Regions from separate parts of the Paenibacillus sp. 2TAB26 genome, predicted to be linked through region 2. Evidence: riboswitches for the same ligand, from Rfam matches in the RefSeq annotation. Region 2 holds a riboswitch; each other region holds the start of a gene.
What was found. A riboswitch is a leader RNA that binds a small molecule or an ion and turns the genes downstream of it on or off. The one in region 2 is predicted to bind cyclic di-GMP.
Positions count from the first base shown of each region.

Region 1: linked by a shared signal. The riboswitch ahead of AB4Z50_RS30225 (transglutaminase-like domain-containing protein) and the one ahead of AB4Z50_RS24015 (methyl-accepting chemotaxis protein) in region 2 are both predicted to bind cyclic di-GMP.
Region 3: linked by a shared signal. The riboswitch ahead of AB4Z50_RS11490 (anti-repressor SinI family protein) and the one ahead of AB4Z50_RS24015 (methyl-accepting chemotaxis protein) in region 2 are both predicted to bind cyclic di-GMP.

Region 1 is NZ_JBFRGC010000035.1:257-4,672, forward strand. It holds gene AB4Z50_RS30225 (transglutaminase-like domain-containing protein) at 13-822, opposite strand; cyclic di-GMP riboswitch class I at 835-913, opposite strand; cyclic di-GMP riboswitch class I at 965-1,043, opposite strand; gene lysS (lysine--tRNA ligase) at 1,213-2,733, opposite strand; gene greA (transcription elongation factor GreA) at 2,902-3,378, opposite strand; gene AB4Z50_RS30240 (tRNA-dihydrouridine synthase) at 3,788-3,901, opposite strand; partial or broken gene AB4Z50_RS30245 (tRNA-dihydrouridine synthase) at 3,913-4,079, opposite strand; gene AB4Z50_RS30250 (helix-turn-helix domain-containing protein) at 4,138-4,350, opposite strand; gene folK (2-amino-4-hydroxy-6-hydroxymethyldihydropteridine diphosphokinase) at 4,302-4,416, opposite strand, start outside.
Region 2 is NZ_JBFRGC010000022.1:125,624-130,039, forward strand. It holds gene AB4Z50_RS24010 (DUF1836 domain-containing protein) at 173-943, shown strand; cyclic di-GMP riboswitch class I at 1,016-1,100, shown strand; gene AB4Z50_RS24015 (methyl-accepting chemotaxis protein) at 1,240-2,943, shown strand; gene AB4Z50_RS24020 (HSP90 family protein) at 3,106-4,416, shown strand, end outside.
Region 3 is NZ_JBFRGC010000009.1:40,895-45,310, forward strand. It holds gene AB4Z50_RS11480 (asparagine synthase-related protein) at 1-663, opposite strand, end outside; gene AB4Z50_RS11485 (helix-turn-helix domain-containing protein) at 994-1,326, shown strand; gene AB4Z50_RS11490 (anti-repressor SinI family protein) at 1,341-1,502, opposite strand; cyclic di-GMP riboswitch class II at 1,521-1,602, opposite strand; gene galE (UDP-glucose 4-epimerase GalE) at 1,801-2,847, opposite strand; gene AB4Z50_RS11500 (beta-1,6-N-acetylglucosaminyltransferase) at 2,919-3,821, opposite strand; gene AB4Z50_RS11505 (right-handed parallel beta-helix repeat-containing protein) at 3,925-4,416, opposite strand, start outside.

The sequences.
Region 1 (4,416 bases), on a different contig from region 2:
CTCGTATGACTTCTAATATGTTTTTGTAACTGTATATTGAGCTGCATCCTTGATAAGCTCATACTTTTTCTTGCCCTTCTTTAGACCCGCATCAACTGTCGTATCAATCGTAACCCATTTCCCATCCAAGTACACTTCGTTCCAAGCATGATAAACATCCACATAAGTAGATTGTCCCATCAAGAGCTTCGTAGGGATATCCACGCTCCGCAGCATTGCCGCAAACAATGAAGCGTATCCGTAGCAGATATCCTTTCTCGATTTAAATGTGAGATCAATATTGGGGAGGTAATCAACTGACAGATTAGCAGCTAATTGATTATCATAACTTACATTCGTAATAATATACTCGTAGATTGCCTTTACTTTCTCCATATCCGTTTTTTTATTGCTCGCTAATTCTTTTGCCTTGACGATGGCGCTGCTCGCATTCGACCAGTCAATGTTCTGGATGGAATTCAAGTACAAAACCTTGTTGTCTTTCAAATCAAGCGTCACGGTTTCTTTCTTCGCCAGTTTGTATTTGTTGCCTGTTGTATTCTCTAGAACAGATATCGTATATTCGCCATTGCCAAGCTGCAATGGAAACTTCTCAGCCGTTTTTCCGCCGGTTAGATTATATGTATAATTTGATGCGCCTTTTGCGATCATAAGCTTCGTTTTCACTTTAGTGTTCACTGTATATTGTACGGAGACAACACCCTTATCTAAATTCCCCGTATTGAGCCAATCAGATGAATCCGCTTCATTTGCCTGAACGACCGTTACATGGATGGATGCAAAAAGAACAAAAGCTGCGATGACTAACATAAATTTACGCATGAATATACTCCCTTCGGTAGCTGGCTGCCATCTTACGGAAGGCCCTTTAGCTTTGCGTCCCTACCTTTCGATAGGTTTGCCATTATCGTGTGAAGCGCTTTGTGATGAATTTCCCCTATACAAACAAAAAAAAGCCTGTTCATTCGGTAGCTGGCTGCCATCTTACGGAAGGCCCTTTAGCTTTGCGTCCCTACCTTTCGATAGGTTTGCCGTTATCGTGTAGCGCTTTATTAGTTCTATTCTACCATATGAATCTAGCAAATCAATAGATTGTACTACAATATCAATCATAATTTGAATGTTTTTAAGGATTGTTGTTGCAAATTCTCGATATTAGAAAAAAAAGAACCTTATGGCTTCTAAAAGCCATAAGGTTCCTTGGTCTCTTTCTTATTCAGCAGAACGCTGATCTCTCATATGAGGGAACAACAGTACATCACGAATAGATGGAGCATCTGTTAGAAGCATGATCAATCGGTCGATACCGATTCCTAGTCCGCCTGTTGGCGGCATGCCGTATTCCAGAGCGCGGATAAAGTCTTCATCCATCTCATGCGCCTCGTCATTTCCATGCTCACGCTCAACAAGCTGCGACTCGAAACGCTCACGCTGATCGATCGGATCGTTAAGCTCCGTAAATGCATTAGCATGCTCACGTGCTACGATGAATAGCTCAAAACGATCGGTGAAGCGTGGATCTGCTTCGCTCTTCTTAGCAAGCGGCGAAATAGCAACCGGATGTCCTGTAACAAAGGTTGGCTGAATAAGCGTGTGCTCACCGAACTGTTCAAAGAAAGCGTTGAGAATATGACCAAATGTCATATGCGGATCAACGGCAACTTTGTGTTCTTTCGCCAAACGATGGGCTTCCTCGTCGCTCATTTCCACGCCGAAATCTACGCCAGTCGTTTCTTTGACAAGCTCAACCATGCTGACACGGCGCCACTGAGGTGTCAAATCAATCTCTTGGCCTTGATAAGTGATTTTCGTTGTTCCAAGAACCTCTTGCGCAATATGTGCGATGACATTCTCTGTCAATGCCATAATATCCTTGTAATCAGCATAAGCCTCGTAAAGCTCAATCATTGTAAACTCTGGATTGTGGCGAGTCGAAATCCCCTCATTCCGGTATACACGGCCGATCTCATATACTTTCTCCAATCCGCCTACAATCAGTCGCTTCAAATGAAGCTCGATTGCAATACGCATGTAGAGCTGCATGTCCAGCGCATTATGATGCGTTTCGAAAGGGCGTGCTGCAGCACCGCCTGCAATGGAATGCAGCGTTGGTGTTTCTACTTCTAAATACCCGCGGGAATCTAGGTAGCGACGCATGGATTGAATGATTTTGGAACGAGTAATAAAGGTTTGTTGGACGTCGGGATTCACGATAAGGTCAACATAACGCTGACGATAACGAAGCTCGACGTCTTTCAAGCCATGATATTTATCGGGCAATGGAAGTAGCGACTTTGTCAAAACTTCAATATCACGTGCTTTGACAGAGACTTCGCCTGTATTCGTTTTGAATACAACGCCTACTACGCCAATGATGTCACCGATGTCTAGCAAATCAAAAGCTGCAAACTTATGCTCTTCAACGGAATCTTTACGAACATAAATTTGAACCTTGCCGCTCAAATCTTGAATCGTAGCAAAACCCGCTTTGCCCATGCCGCGTTTCTGCATAATACGGCCAGCAATACGCACTTCAACCGCTTTTTCTTCTATTTCTTCTTTACTGAGCCCTTCATAGGCTTGTACAATATCTTTGGCGTTATGAGTGCGTTCGAACTTTCGGCCGAATGGGTCCACACCTAGCCCTCTAAGCTCGTCCAATTTGTTTCTGCGAATTTGCAAGAGCTCACTTAGCTCCTGCTGTTCATTGTTTTCTTGTTCCACTTCTTTCATCTCCTTGATCATTCGGCAAAAGCAAGCAGCTGTCACCGGATTCATGCAGCAAAATCTCGTTTCGCAATAAAATATAAGCAATGTATAGACCTGTAATATACGTTCTTATATTTTAAACGTTCAAAAAGCTTCCTACAAGGAAGCTTTTTGAACCGCTCATAGCAAACATTATTTTTTGATATCGAGAATTTTGTATTGAATAATGCCGACTGGTACGCTAACTTCGACAACGGTGCCTTTTTTCTTGCCTAGAATCGCTTTACCAACCGGGCTTTCATTTGAAATCTTGTTTTGCAAAGGATCTGCTTCCGCTGTACCAACAATGGAATAATCCATTGTGTCGCCATACTCCATATCCTCAACCGTTACGATCGAACCGATGCTCACGGTATCAATATCAATATCGTCATTATTTATAATGCGCGCATTGCGCAACATTTTCTCAAGGGTAAGAACACGGCCTTCGATAAATGCTTGCTCATTCTTCGCATCTTCATATTCCGAGTTTTCGCTTATATCACCATAGCCAATTGCTACTTTAATACGTTCAGCTACTTCACGACGCTTGACCGACTTTAAGTGCTCTAATTCATCTTCGAGCTTTCGCAGCCCTTCTTGAGTCAGAATGATTTGCTTATCGTTCATCTTTCCGATTCTCCTGTCATGTGACTAATTTTTCATACCTTGTATGAATTCACTGTTACCTAATATATTACGCTTCTTATTCCTCATACCAACTGTTGTTTGAAGCGCTCTTGATGTCTTCGTTAGATTATATTGCACGATTATATTGCAAAGTTACCCTGAATGTCAATCAAAGCCAGACGACCCATTGAAACCGTTTCATTTCTGAAATGTAGAGCAGAAGCCGCATGATAGCGGCTTTTGTCGAATGGTGTCGGCTCGCTCCCGTTACGGGGTAAATCGCATAACCGATCTATTTGTATTTTAGTAAGCATCTACTTCTGCAGAACCCGCTTCATTGCTGAAACAGCGCTGACAGCTTGAAATTCTTCGTCCTCTCCAAGCGAGTGGACGTAGTTTTCCAAAATCGCTACCATCGGATCACGGCCGGTATGTTCGAGCAGCCTTTTGCATCCTCTGGTGAGAAAACGTCGCCATTCCCAATTACGGGAATCGATACCGCTACTTTGACATCCTTTATAATGTCCCAATTAGCCTTACCCGTATACTACCATGCAAAATGGCCTTGTCGCTTACCATCTCCGCACATACAAGACCCGTTCCAAACTCCTTGTCAATTAATCAAAGGCAGGATAGCACACGCTTGCCATCGGCGCTAGCACTACTCTGTTCTTCATTTCGATGCCACCGATTTTCAGCATGTCACTCCTTCCTCCTCTTCTAACTGCTTATTGTTCATGTCTTGTGTACCAGACAGCACTATTCACGGTTATCAGACATTAATTCCTCATAGCTGATTCCGAGCGTCTTTGCGATATGATTTAATAACTTCGTATCCGTCTTTCTTGTTCCTCGCTCCAATGAGCCAAGAACGGCCACCGATACGCCAAGCTCCTTGGCCAGCTCCTGCTGAGTATAGCCCTTCAGCTTTCGAAAGGCTCTGACGCGCTGCGCCAATTGATTGTTTTCCATAACGTAATGCCTTCCTTTCCATCCAGAAGCGCTGCTTCAGATACTGCGCTTACCTCGGACTGCAGC
Region 2 (4,416 bases):
GCCATATCCAACGGTAACAGCCTTATACGCGCTTTAAAAGCGATTTAACGAGAATGAAAGGCTTATTCTCATTGATTTTCGAGCCTTTACAAGCGTCATTCTCCGGCATATGATGAGTTCATATGAACTTGTAATATAGGAATGCAAGACGAATGCGCGAGGAGGAAGCGATATGGAGTCCTTTACGCTTACTCGAAAAGAGATGGCTTGCTTGCTGCTGGCTCTGGACGGAAAGTATAATTTGAAGCCACTGCAAGTGCTGCAAGCCGCATGGACCAAAACGCATCAATGTGACTTGGAGAAAGGCACGGGACTGCCTGCATTTATGTCTACGCTGCTGCCTCCAATTATTGAAAAGCTCATTAAAGGAAATGAGATTAAAGGCTTTTCACTACATGAAATTGCTGCGTTGGGCCAACTAATCGAATATTCGAATCTGTCGATTACCTCCATGCAAAACTGGGTAAAGCGAGATTTCAAACCTTATTTCGATTGTCCGAAAGCTGGGAAAAAATATTCTCTGAACCAAGCTGCGTTATTATTCATTATTGATGATTTAAAGTCAAATCTTGATTTTGAATCAATACGCAAGCTTTTTGAGATCGTATTCAAGAAACCAGAGGATGAAGCAGACGATTTAGTTGGGCCTATTGAATTATATGCATCTTATACCAGTATGTTTGAGGAGCTAGATGCGAATAACGATCAACTGCTCGACATTTCCGGTCATTTGAAGGAAAATCCGCATCAAGATTTATTGACAGAGCATGTCATTCGCTCTTCAGCGAATCAATTTGCAAGCAGATTGCCGAATTTAACGGAAAAACAATGGGAAGCGGTGCGAAATATTTTGCTCGTTGCGGTTATTTCCATCCAAACCTCCTATTTTCATTCGTTAGCAAGGCGTTATTGCAATGCAACCTTATTTTTAGCCACAGAATAAATATGGTTCAAGGGATGACAAATTCACTAAATAGTCCTATACTGGTTTAAGTTGTAAACTACAAAATAGACAAACTGAAAAAGGCAAACTTGTTGAAAGACAAGGACGCAAAGTTATGGGCCTAAGGTGTACGCACTATGGCTGCCAGACCGCCGGAAGGATAATAAGCTAACTGAGCTGTCCGCCTCCTGTGGCTGGATAGCTTTTTTTGTTTTCAGGAGACAGAGGAGAGAGCAAGCAGGATGGTTTTTAAGGATAGGATAGAGAGAGCAAAAATACTGTTTAAGAAATTGAGTTTGAAGAAAATAACGAGCAAATTATTGCTTGTTACCGCAATCATCACACTTTTTAATGTAGGCTCGGGCGTTTTGATTTATTTTCAAAATCATTCAGTAGCAACCTCAGTCGAAGGCTCAGAGGAATTGCAGCGTGCTGAACGCAATTATCAAGGTATATCGAATAGGCTGCTGAAAGTGATGCTTCTAATGGTAGATGCCATTGAAAATGGCAAAAGCGATGCAACGCTGATCATGAAGGATTTGGAAACGATGCCTGCCAACATCGATGAATTAGAGAAACAGCTTATCGATATGGATAAGAAATATCCGCCTGCAACGGAAGATGGTCCTTATTATGCGAATCAGGTTAATGTTCTTAAGCTTGCATTAGATAACTTGAAAGTGACGAATACAGATGTGAGTGGATTATCATCAGATGAGAAATCGCTCCGCATAAGCAATCTAATAAGCGTATATACCGTCATTCTAAGTTATTCCAACGATACAATGCACGAGCGTTTGACCGCAGACGCTAACGCGACGCAGAAGCTTCTCGATAAAGACATATCCAGTGCGAACCTTATTGTGCTTATAAATGTCATTTTGCTAGCTATTCTTCCTGCTATTATGATTTTTGTCATCTCACAATCGATTAGAACAGGACTTGTAGGCATTACAAAAAGAATTAAGCAGTATGGCAATAATGATTTTACAAGTCAAGAAAAACTCGTTCGCTCTGACGAATTTGGCGATCTTGACCACGCTTTGGCTAATATGGGCGATCAGCTGCGAGAAACGATTAAAGCTACGCTTGAAGTGAGCGAATCTGTGCTCCACATTTCGAATAATATGGATAATATGATTGGTATTAATCGAAAAGCATCAGAGGATGTAAATGGCCAAGTGGAGCTGGGCAGAAAAGTGTTGCTGTCGCAGTATGACGATGCTTCATCCATTTCGGCAGTTACGGAAGAAATCTCAGCAAGCTCTCAGCAAATTGCTGCGTCGAGTGAATACATAAACAATGATATGCAAAATATGAAGCAATCATCTCATAACGGCACGCAGCAGATGGCTGGCGTGGTCTCGATGGTAAATGAAACAGTAGACCAGTTCTCAAAGCTAACTGAAGCTTTCGAAACGATGAATGAACGATATAACAATGTAGCTAAGTTTTTGAACGGCATTCAGGATTTGAACACACAGACGAATTTGTTGTCACTGAACGCATCCATTGAATCGGCAAGAGCGGGTGAGCATGGCAGAGGGTTCGCAGTTGTCGCTGATGAGATCCGCAAGCTGTCCAGTCAGACCGATATGATCTCGAAGCAGATCACGAAGGAGCTGACACTCATACAAAGCGATGTGGCAGCAAGCAGCCGCACGATCGGCAGCTTCGCGAATGTTATTAACACGACTCGTCAAGCATCCGAAACCGCAAGCAGCACATTCCAAGCATTGGAATCACAAAGCAGCATGCTGTCAGATCAAGTGAGCGAGATTTCTACGGCAATTAGTGAAATTACAACAGGCATGTCTCATATCGTGTCTGCAGTAGACAAGCTATTGACGACGTCTTCAGAAGTGAATGGGAAAATGGAACATATGAGCGAGCTTTCAGTTAAGCAAAATGATATTTCCGATGATTTGCGCACGCTTGCGGAGAAGCTTTCACTTTCCTCACAGGATTTGAAGGAGAAAGCAGCTGTTTTCAAAGTGTAAGCAACAAAAATGATAATCGAGTGAGGCAGGCAGCATCCATAGGTTTGGGGTGCTGCCTGCCTCTTTGTGCAAATAAAGAAGGATAAGCGAGTATAATGCCGAATCAATGAATGGAATAGACCAATAAAAAACAGATCCACTATGGGAGACAGGATGAGCGAAATGAACTTTCAAGTTAATTTACAAGGGATGATCGAGCTTCTCTCAAAGCATTTATATTCGAGCCCAGGCGTGTTCATTAGGGAATTACTGCAAAATGGCGTTGATGCGATTACAGCACGCAAACGGCTTGGACATCGCTTTGATGCACGCGTAACAGTTGAAATTTACGGTTCTCGAACGATTGCCGTTCACGATAATGGGATAGGCTTGTCCGAATCCGAAATCCAGCTTTTTTTGGCTCAAATCGGAAGTACCTCCAAGCGTGACGAAATGGATTCAGCAGACGACTATATTGGACAATTTGGCGTGGGTTTGCTGTCCTGCTTCGTAGTGAGCGGCGAGATCGTTGTTATTACCCGCTCCGCTCTAGAAGGCGATACTTTAGAATGGCGTGGGCGGCCTGACGGCACGTACACGATTCGCAAGCTTGAGAAGGATGCTCCAATCGGCACCACCGTGTTTTTGACATGCAAGGAGGGTTACGAGGATTATTATGAATGGGATCGTGTGATGGAGTTAATGAGCCATTATGGTCAGTTCCTGCCTGTTCCGATTCATTTGTCCGAAGGGAAAACAGATATTAGGATTAACGAGGAAACTCCTCCGTGGTCCATGAATAGCAGTGATGCGCTCACCTATGGCGAAGATCACTTGTATCAAACCTTCTTGGATGCCATACCTTTAAAATCAGTAATTGGTGAGCTTGAGGGTGTCGCTTATATTCTTCCTTATGCTGTAAGCTTGCAAGCCGAGAAAAAACATAAGGTATATATGAAACGTATGCTGCTTTCCGATCAAGTTAACAATATGCTTCCGGATTGGGCTTTTTTTGTTACGTGTATCATGAATACGAATGGACTTCGACCAACGGCTTCTCGGGAGTCATTTATGGAAAATGAGCTTTTTCACACCGTAAAGGATGAAATTGGCGAAAACATTAAACAGCATATGATTCAGCTTTCAGAATCAAACCCTGAACTATTCGGTAAAATTATTGTTATTCATTCTGCTTCCATTAAAGCGATGGCTGCCGAAGATGATGAGCTTTATCGATTGTTTATCCGTTTCTTGTCGTTTGAGACTTCATTTGGCATGATGAAGATGAGCGAAATATTGGAACAGAACAAACGTATCGTTGTATCTTCAACGCTTGATGAATTCCGCCAAGTGGCTCGCGTTGCCAAAGCGCAAAATGTGATGGTTATTAATGGCGGTTATGTCCATGATTTTGAGCTTGTGCGCAAGCTGTCGGAGCTGGATGAGGATATAGAGGCGTTAGTTCTAGATCCGATTAATTTCTCGAACGTCTTC
Region 3 (4,416 bases), on a different contig from region 2:
GACCTTTACTTGACCATTAACCAATGTCATGCAATGAGATGGCGGCAATTGCAAAATATCCTTATACACATTTTGTGTAACGTCAACAACATCAATTACTGTGCTGATAGCTAAAAACTGTGCCATCCATTGCTCATTCAGACGTTTATGAACATCTGGCAGCTCTAACAGTGGTTTCATCGTCGTACACATCGCTAACCGATTTCCATTCCAGTGATAATACAAAGTTCTGCAACCAGAAAAATCTCTAGCAGCAAATACTCTTTGCTCTCTTTCATCCCATATTACAAAAGCAAAATCACCGATTAGATACTTGGGTGATTCAACACCCCATTTTGCATAGGAGAGTAAAATGAGCTCTGCATCAGTCATTTGCATTCTACGATCAAGGTGTACGTTTAGTGATTCAAATAATTCATTACGGTTATCAATAATTGCATCTGCACTTATGACTAAACGTCTTTCCGAATCATAGTATGGATTGCATTCCCCGACAGATTCTGGTGTAATCCATTGATTATGGCATCCAACAAACACATTGTTCTTATTCCATGCTTGAGCTGTATTGCAAGGAAACCGAGATAATTGCTGCATCAGTCTATTCCCCTGATCTAACACATGGGCTGTCTGATCAACTTCATAAACGACTGCTATTGCGCTCATTCGTGCCTCCGATTTAGATAGCCAGCGTGTTCTTCAATCGAACGAGATGCGAGCATCATTGAATGTCTTTTAGTTCTTAATAAAGAACATATTTGAATAATACACTTGAAAACAGACGTTGTCAATCGTTTTTTCACCAAAATATCACAAAATAAAACGAAACATCGTTCTTTTATAAGAACAACATTTCGAAATGGGTTTAACCTTATTTTTTTCTAATTTAGACGTCATTTTATTTTTTATTCGTTAAAACTTACAAGCTTTCGCAATTAAGAATTATTCGTTATAATAGTGTTAGTCTACAACGAAGAGATAACGGGGGAGTTTGCTATGATCGGAGAACGTATTCAGATGCTGCGCAAGAGAAAAGGCCTATCCCTAACGGAGTTGTCGCAACGGGCAGGCGTCGCAAAATCTTACTTAAGCTCTATTGAACGAGGGCTCCAGCAAAATCCTTCGATTCAATTTCTCGAAAAGGTAGGCGCAGTATTAAACGTAACGGTTGAAGAATTTTTAAATAGCGATGAAAATAATGATCATAAAACTAGCAATCTAGACACCGAGTGGGCCGATCTAGTTCGAGAAGCAATGGCTTCTGGCGTAAGCAAAGATCAATTTAAAGAATTTTTAGAATTCAATAAATGGAAAATAAAGCGCGAGTAGCGCTTTATTCTCTTTTATACGGCTGTTTCTTGTATATCATCTTTCTTGCTTTCTTCAAGACATAGTAATACCTTTCTAACATCTTCCTTGCTAAACCCCAAAGAACGTGCATTCATGATTAATGCTACCCATTCCATATCTAAATCCTGATTATCCTCTGATTTTGTAAGTACCATTTTCCCATGTCCCCCATTCAATTTGGGACGGTTGCACCACTGACTCCATGCGTTTAAGGTGCCCAGATACTAAACGCATTTCAACGTCTCCCTATGCTTGTCATTCGTTTATAGATGTATTATAAATCACTCTAATTGCGTATGCTGTCGCTTCCTGTCTCACAAAATTGAAAGATAATTACATTTTTTGTCGAATTTATTTAATGATTGTTAAAGGGATCAGGGGAAGGAAACAGAGCCCACTAGATCAAATTAGGAGCTCTAAAATGTTGCTTCATTAACAGAGTTATCCGGTATATTATTTTGCTGCAAGTTCAGATTTCAACAGTGTATCTTCTTCATATCCATTCGGATTTGAAAATTGCCATCTCCACGTATCGCTGCACATTTCTTCTATTCCTTTTGTTGCAAACCAATTCAATTCTTCATTTGCCTTCAGTGTATCTGCATAACAAACAGCAATATCGCCAGGTCTGCGGCTAACGACCTCGTATGGAATGCTTTGACCAGTTACCTTCTCGAAGGCTGCAATCATCTCTAACACACTGTAGCCATTTCCAGTGCCAAGATTATATATATTCACATTTGATTTTCTACTCCTGTTTTCCAGTGCCTTTACATGCCCCTTTGCTAGATCTACTACATGAATGTAGTCTCTCACTCCAGTGCCATCCACAGTTGGATAATCATTTCCAAACACATGTAACTGCTTAAGCTTGCCAACAGCTACCTGCGATATGTAAGGCATTAAGTTGTTTGGCACTCCATTTGGATTTTCTCCAATTCGACCACTTTTATGGGCGCCAATAGGGTTGAAATACCTCAGGATCGTTATTCCCCAGCTGTTATCTGAACTAGCTAGATCCAGTAAGATTTGTTCTAGCATGAGCTTAGTCCGGCCATATGGATTTGTTGCTGAGAGCGGTGAATCCTCAATAATCGGAACTTGTTCGGGCCGTCCATAAACAGTAGCCGAGGAACTAAACACTAATTTATGAACACCAAATTTCTTCATGACTCCACAGAGAATTAAAGTGCTCGTTATATTGGTATGATAATAAGATAAAGGCATTTGTACAGACTCTCCGACAGCCTTTAACCCAGCGAAGTGAATAACGGCATCAATAGCATGATTTGAAAATACATGGTCGAGTCCCTTTTGATCCATAAGATCCATTTGATAAAAGGTAAAGGATTTATTTGTAATCTCTTTTACCCTTTCTAAAGCGATATAGCTGCTATTAGACAAATTATCAACAACCACTAATTCATATCCCGCTTCAAGAAGCTCAATGCAAGTATGACTGCCTATGTACCCCGCTCCGCCTGTTACTAAGATTGCCATTTTATTTACCCCTCTCAATTATTCTTAATAAAGAACAATTAAATCAAAAAAATACCTCTCCGATGCTAAGCTCACATGCATACCTTTTCGCTGTAATAATTTATCATTGCTACATCTTCTCTTTCATCGAATTTTCTCGCAAAGTATTTATTCGATTTTTCAATAGAATCAATATCATTAAAGCTTAGGTTTATGGGGTGATTACTATTGTTATATTCTTCTCCCCATTTTAAATAAGTTAAATTATCATTAGTGACCTGATCCGCATATTTCGAGTTCATAACTAAGGTTTGAAAAAACCATTCATCTGGGCACAGAGCGTTTTTGAAATATTGATAATACCATTTGTTCTGGTCAAGAAAATCTATGATAAATCTTGCAACTTCAATTGGTATGCAGAACCATGAGGAGCCATGATACAACAAATAATTGTTAGGCATTAACTGGCGGTTAGGGAAAAGAACTAAACCTTTCTTATACAGTTTCAGCATTATGCTTCTGAAAACTCTAAGCGGGTGGAATGTATTGTATTGTCTTCTTGCTGAATCAAACCATTTCATATTTACATGTGCAGCAGAAATATCACGATCATGAATAAATTTCGCAGACATAAATATTTTATTGGGATTTTCCATTAAATGAACTTTAAGACCATTTTTAACGAGTAAATCCTGACCGCTCCTTAAGCATACAAAGTCATAATCTACTTTTGAGGTTAATACCTTCCTTAGCAGCATGATCGTTGCATCCACTTGGCTAATATCTCCCCATTTCACATTACAGCTTTCTTCCAACACGTTAATGCGTGGGGATCTATTAATTTTAGGTGATACCTCATCGTAATTTTTTTTATCAATATGAACATATACATCTGCCGTATCGGTTGCAGTCAATTGACTAATAAACGTATTTACTTGGGCTGGGTTTTTATGAATTTGCAATATGTAGGCAGTTGAGGGTAAAGCTGATTTCATTAGTTCACTCCCCTTAATTCTCAATAACGAACATTATATTTTAAAATAGTCCCTGCCTCAACTTGTAAGTGACAGGGATCTATTCTTTTTTTAAGGTTAAAAGCTAGCTGCTGCTAAGATCAGTGTTGTCAATCAATCGGACATATGGGGCGGTTCCTGTTACTGTTACACCGCTAAATGTAGATTTAGCGATAGTTACGGATTGATTTTGCCGAATCCAATTTAAATTTACTTTCGTGTTTTCAAGATAAGATTGTGAAAATACAGCTTTGTTCATATTGTCCGACTTGCCAATAGCTGAATTTAAAAAGGTAGTGCCTGAAACGATTGAATTGCCATCCACCGCGATACCAGAATTTTGTAGCAACGATGATCTCAGCGTAACTTGCCGAGTGAACTTTGCATCGGTCGAACCAAGCTGAACGTCACTTGCTCCCATAACTGTACTTTTAGCTCTAATAAATTCACTATTGCTAATGTGAGAAGCCTCAAATTTTGCGGAGCCTTCAATAACCGTCATGCCGTTAATCATGTTTGGGCGTCCTACATAATCTTGAGGTACGTTTATTAAAACATCGTAATTCTTTACCGTAAC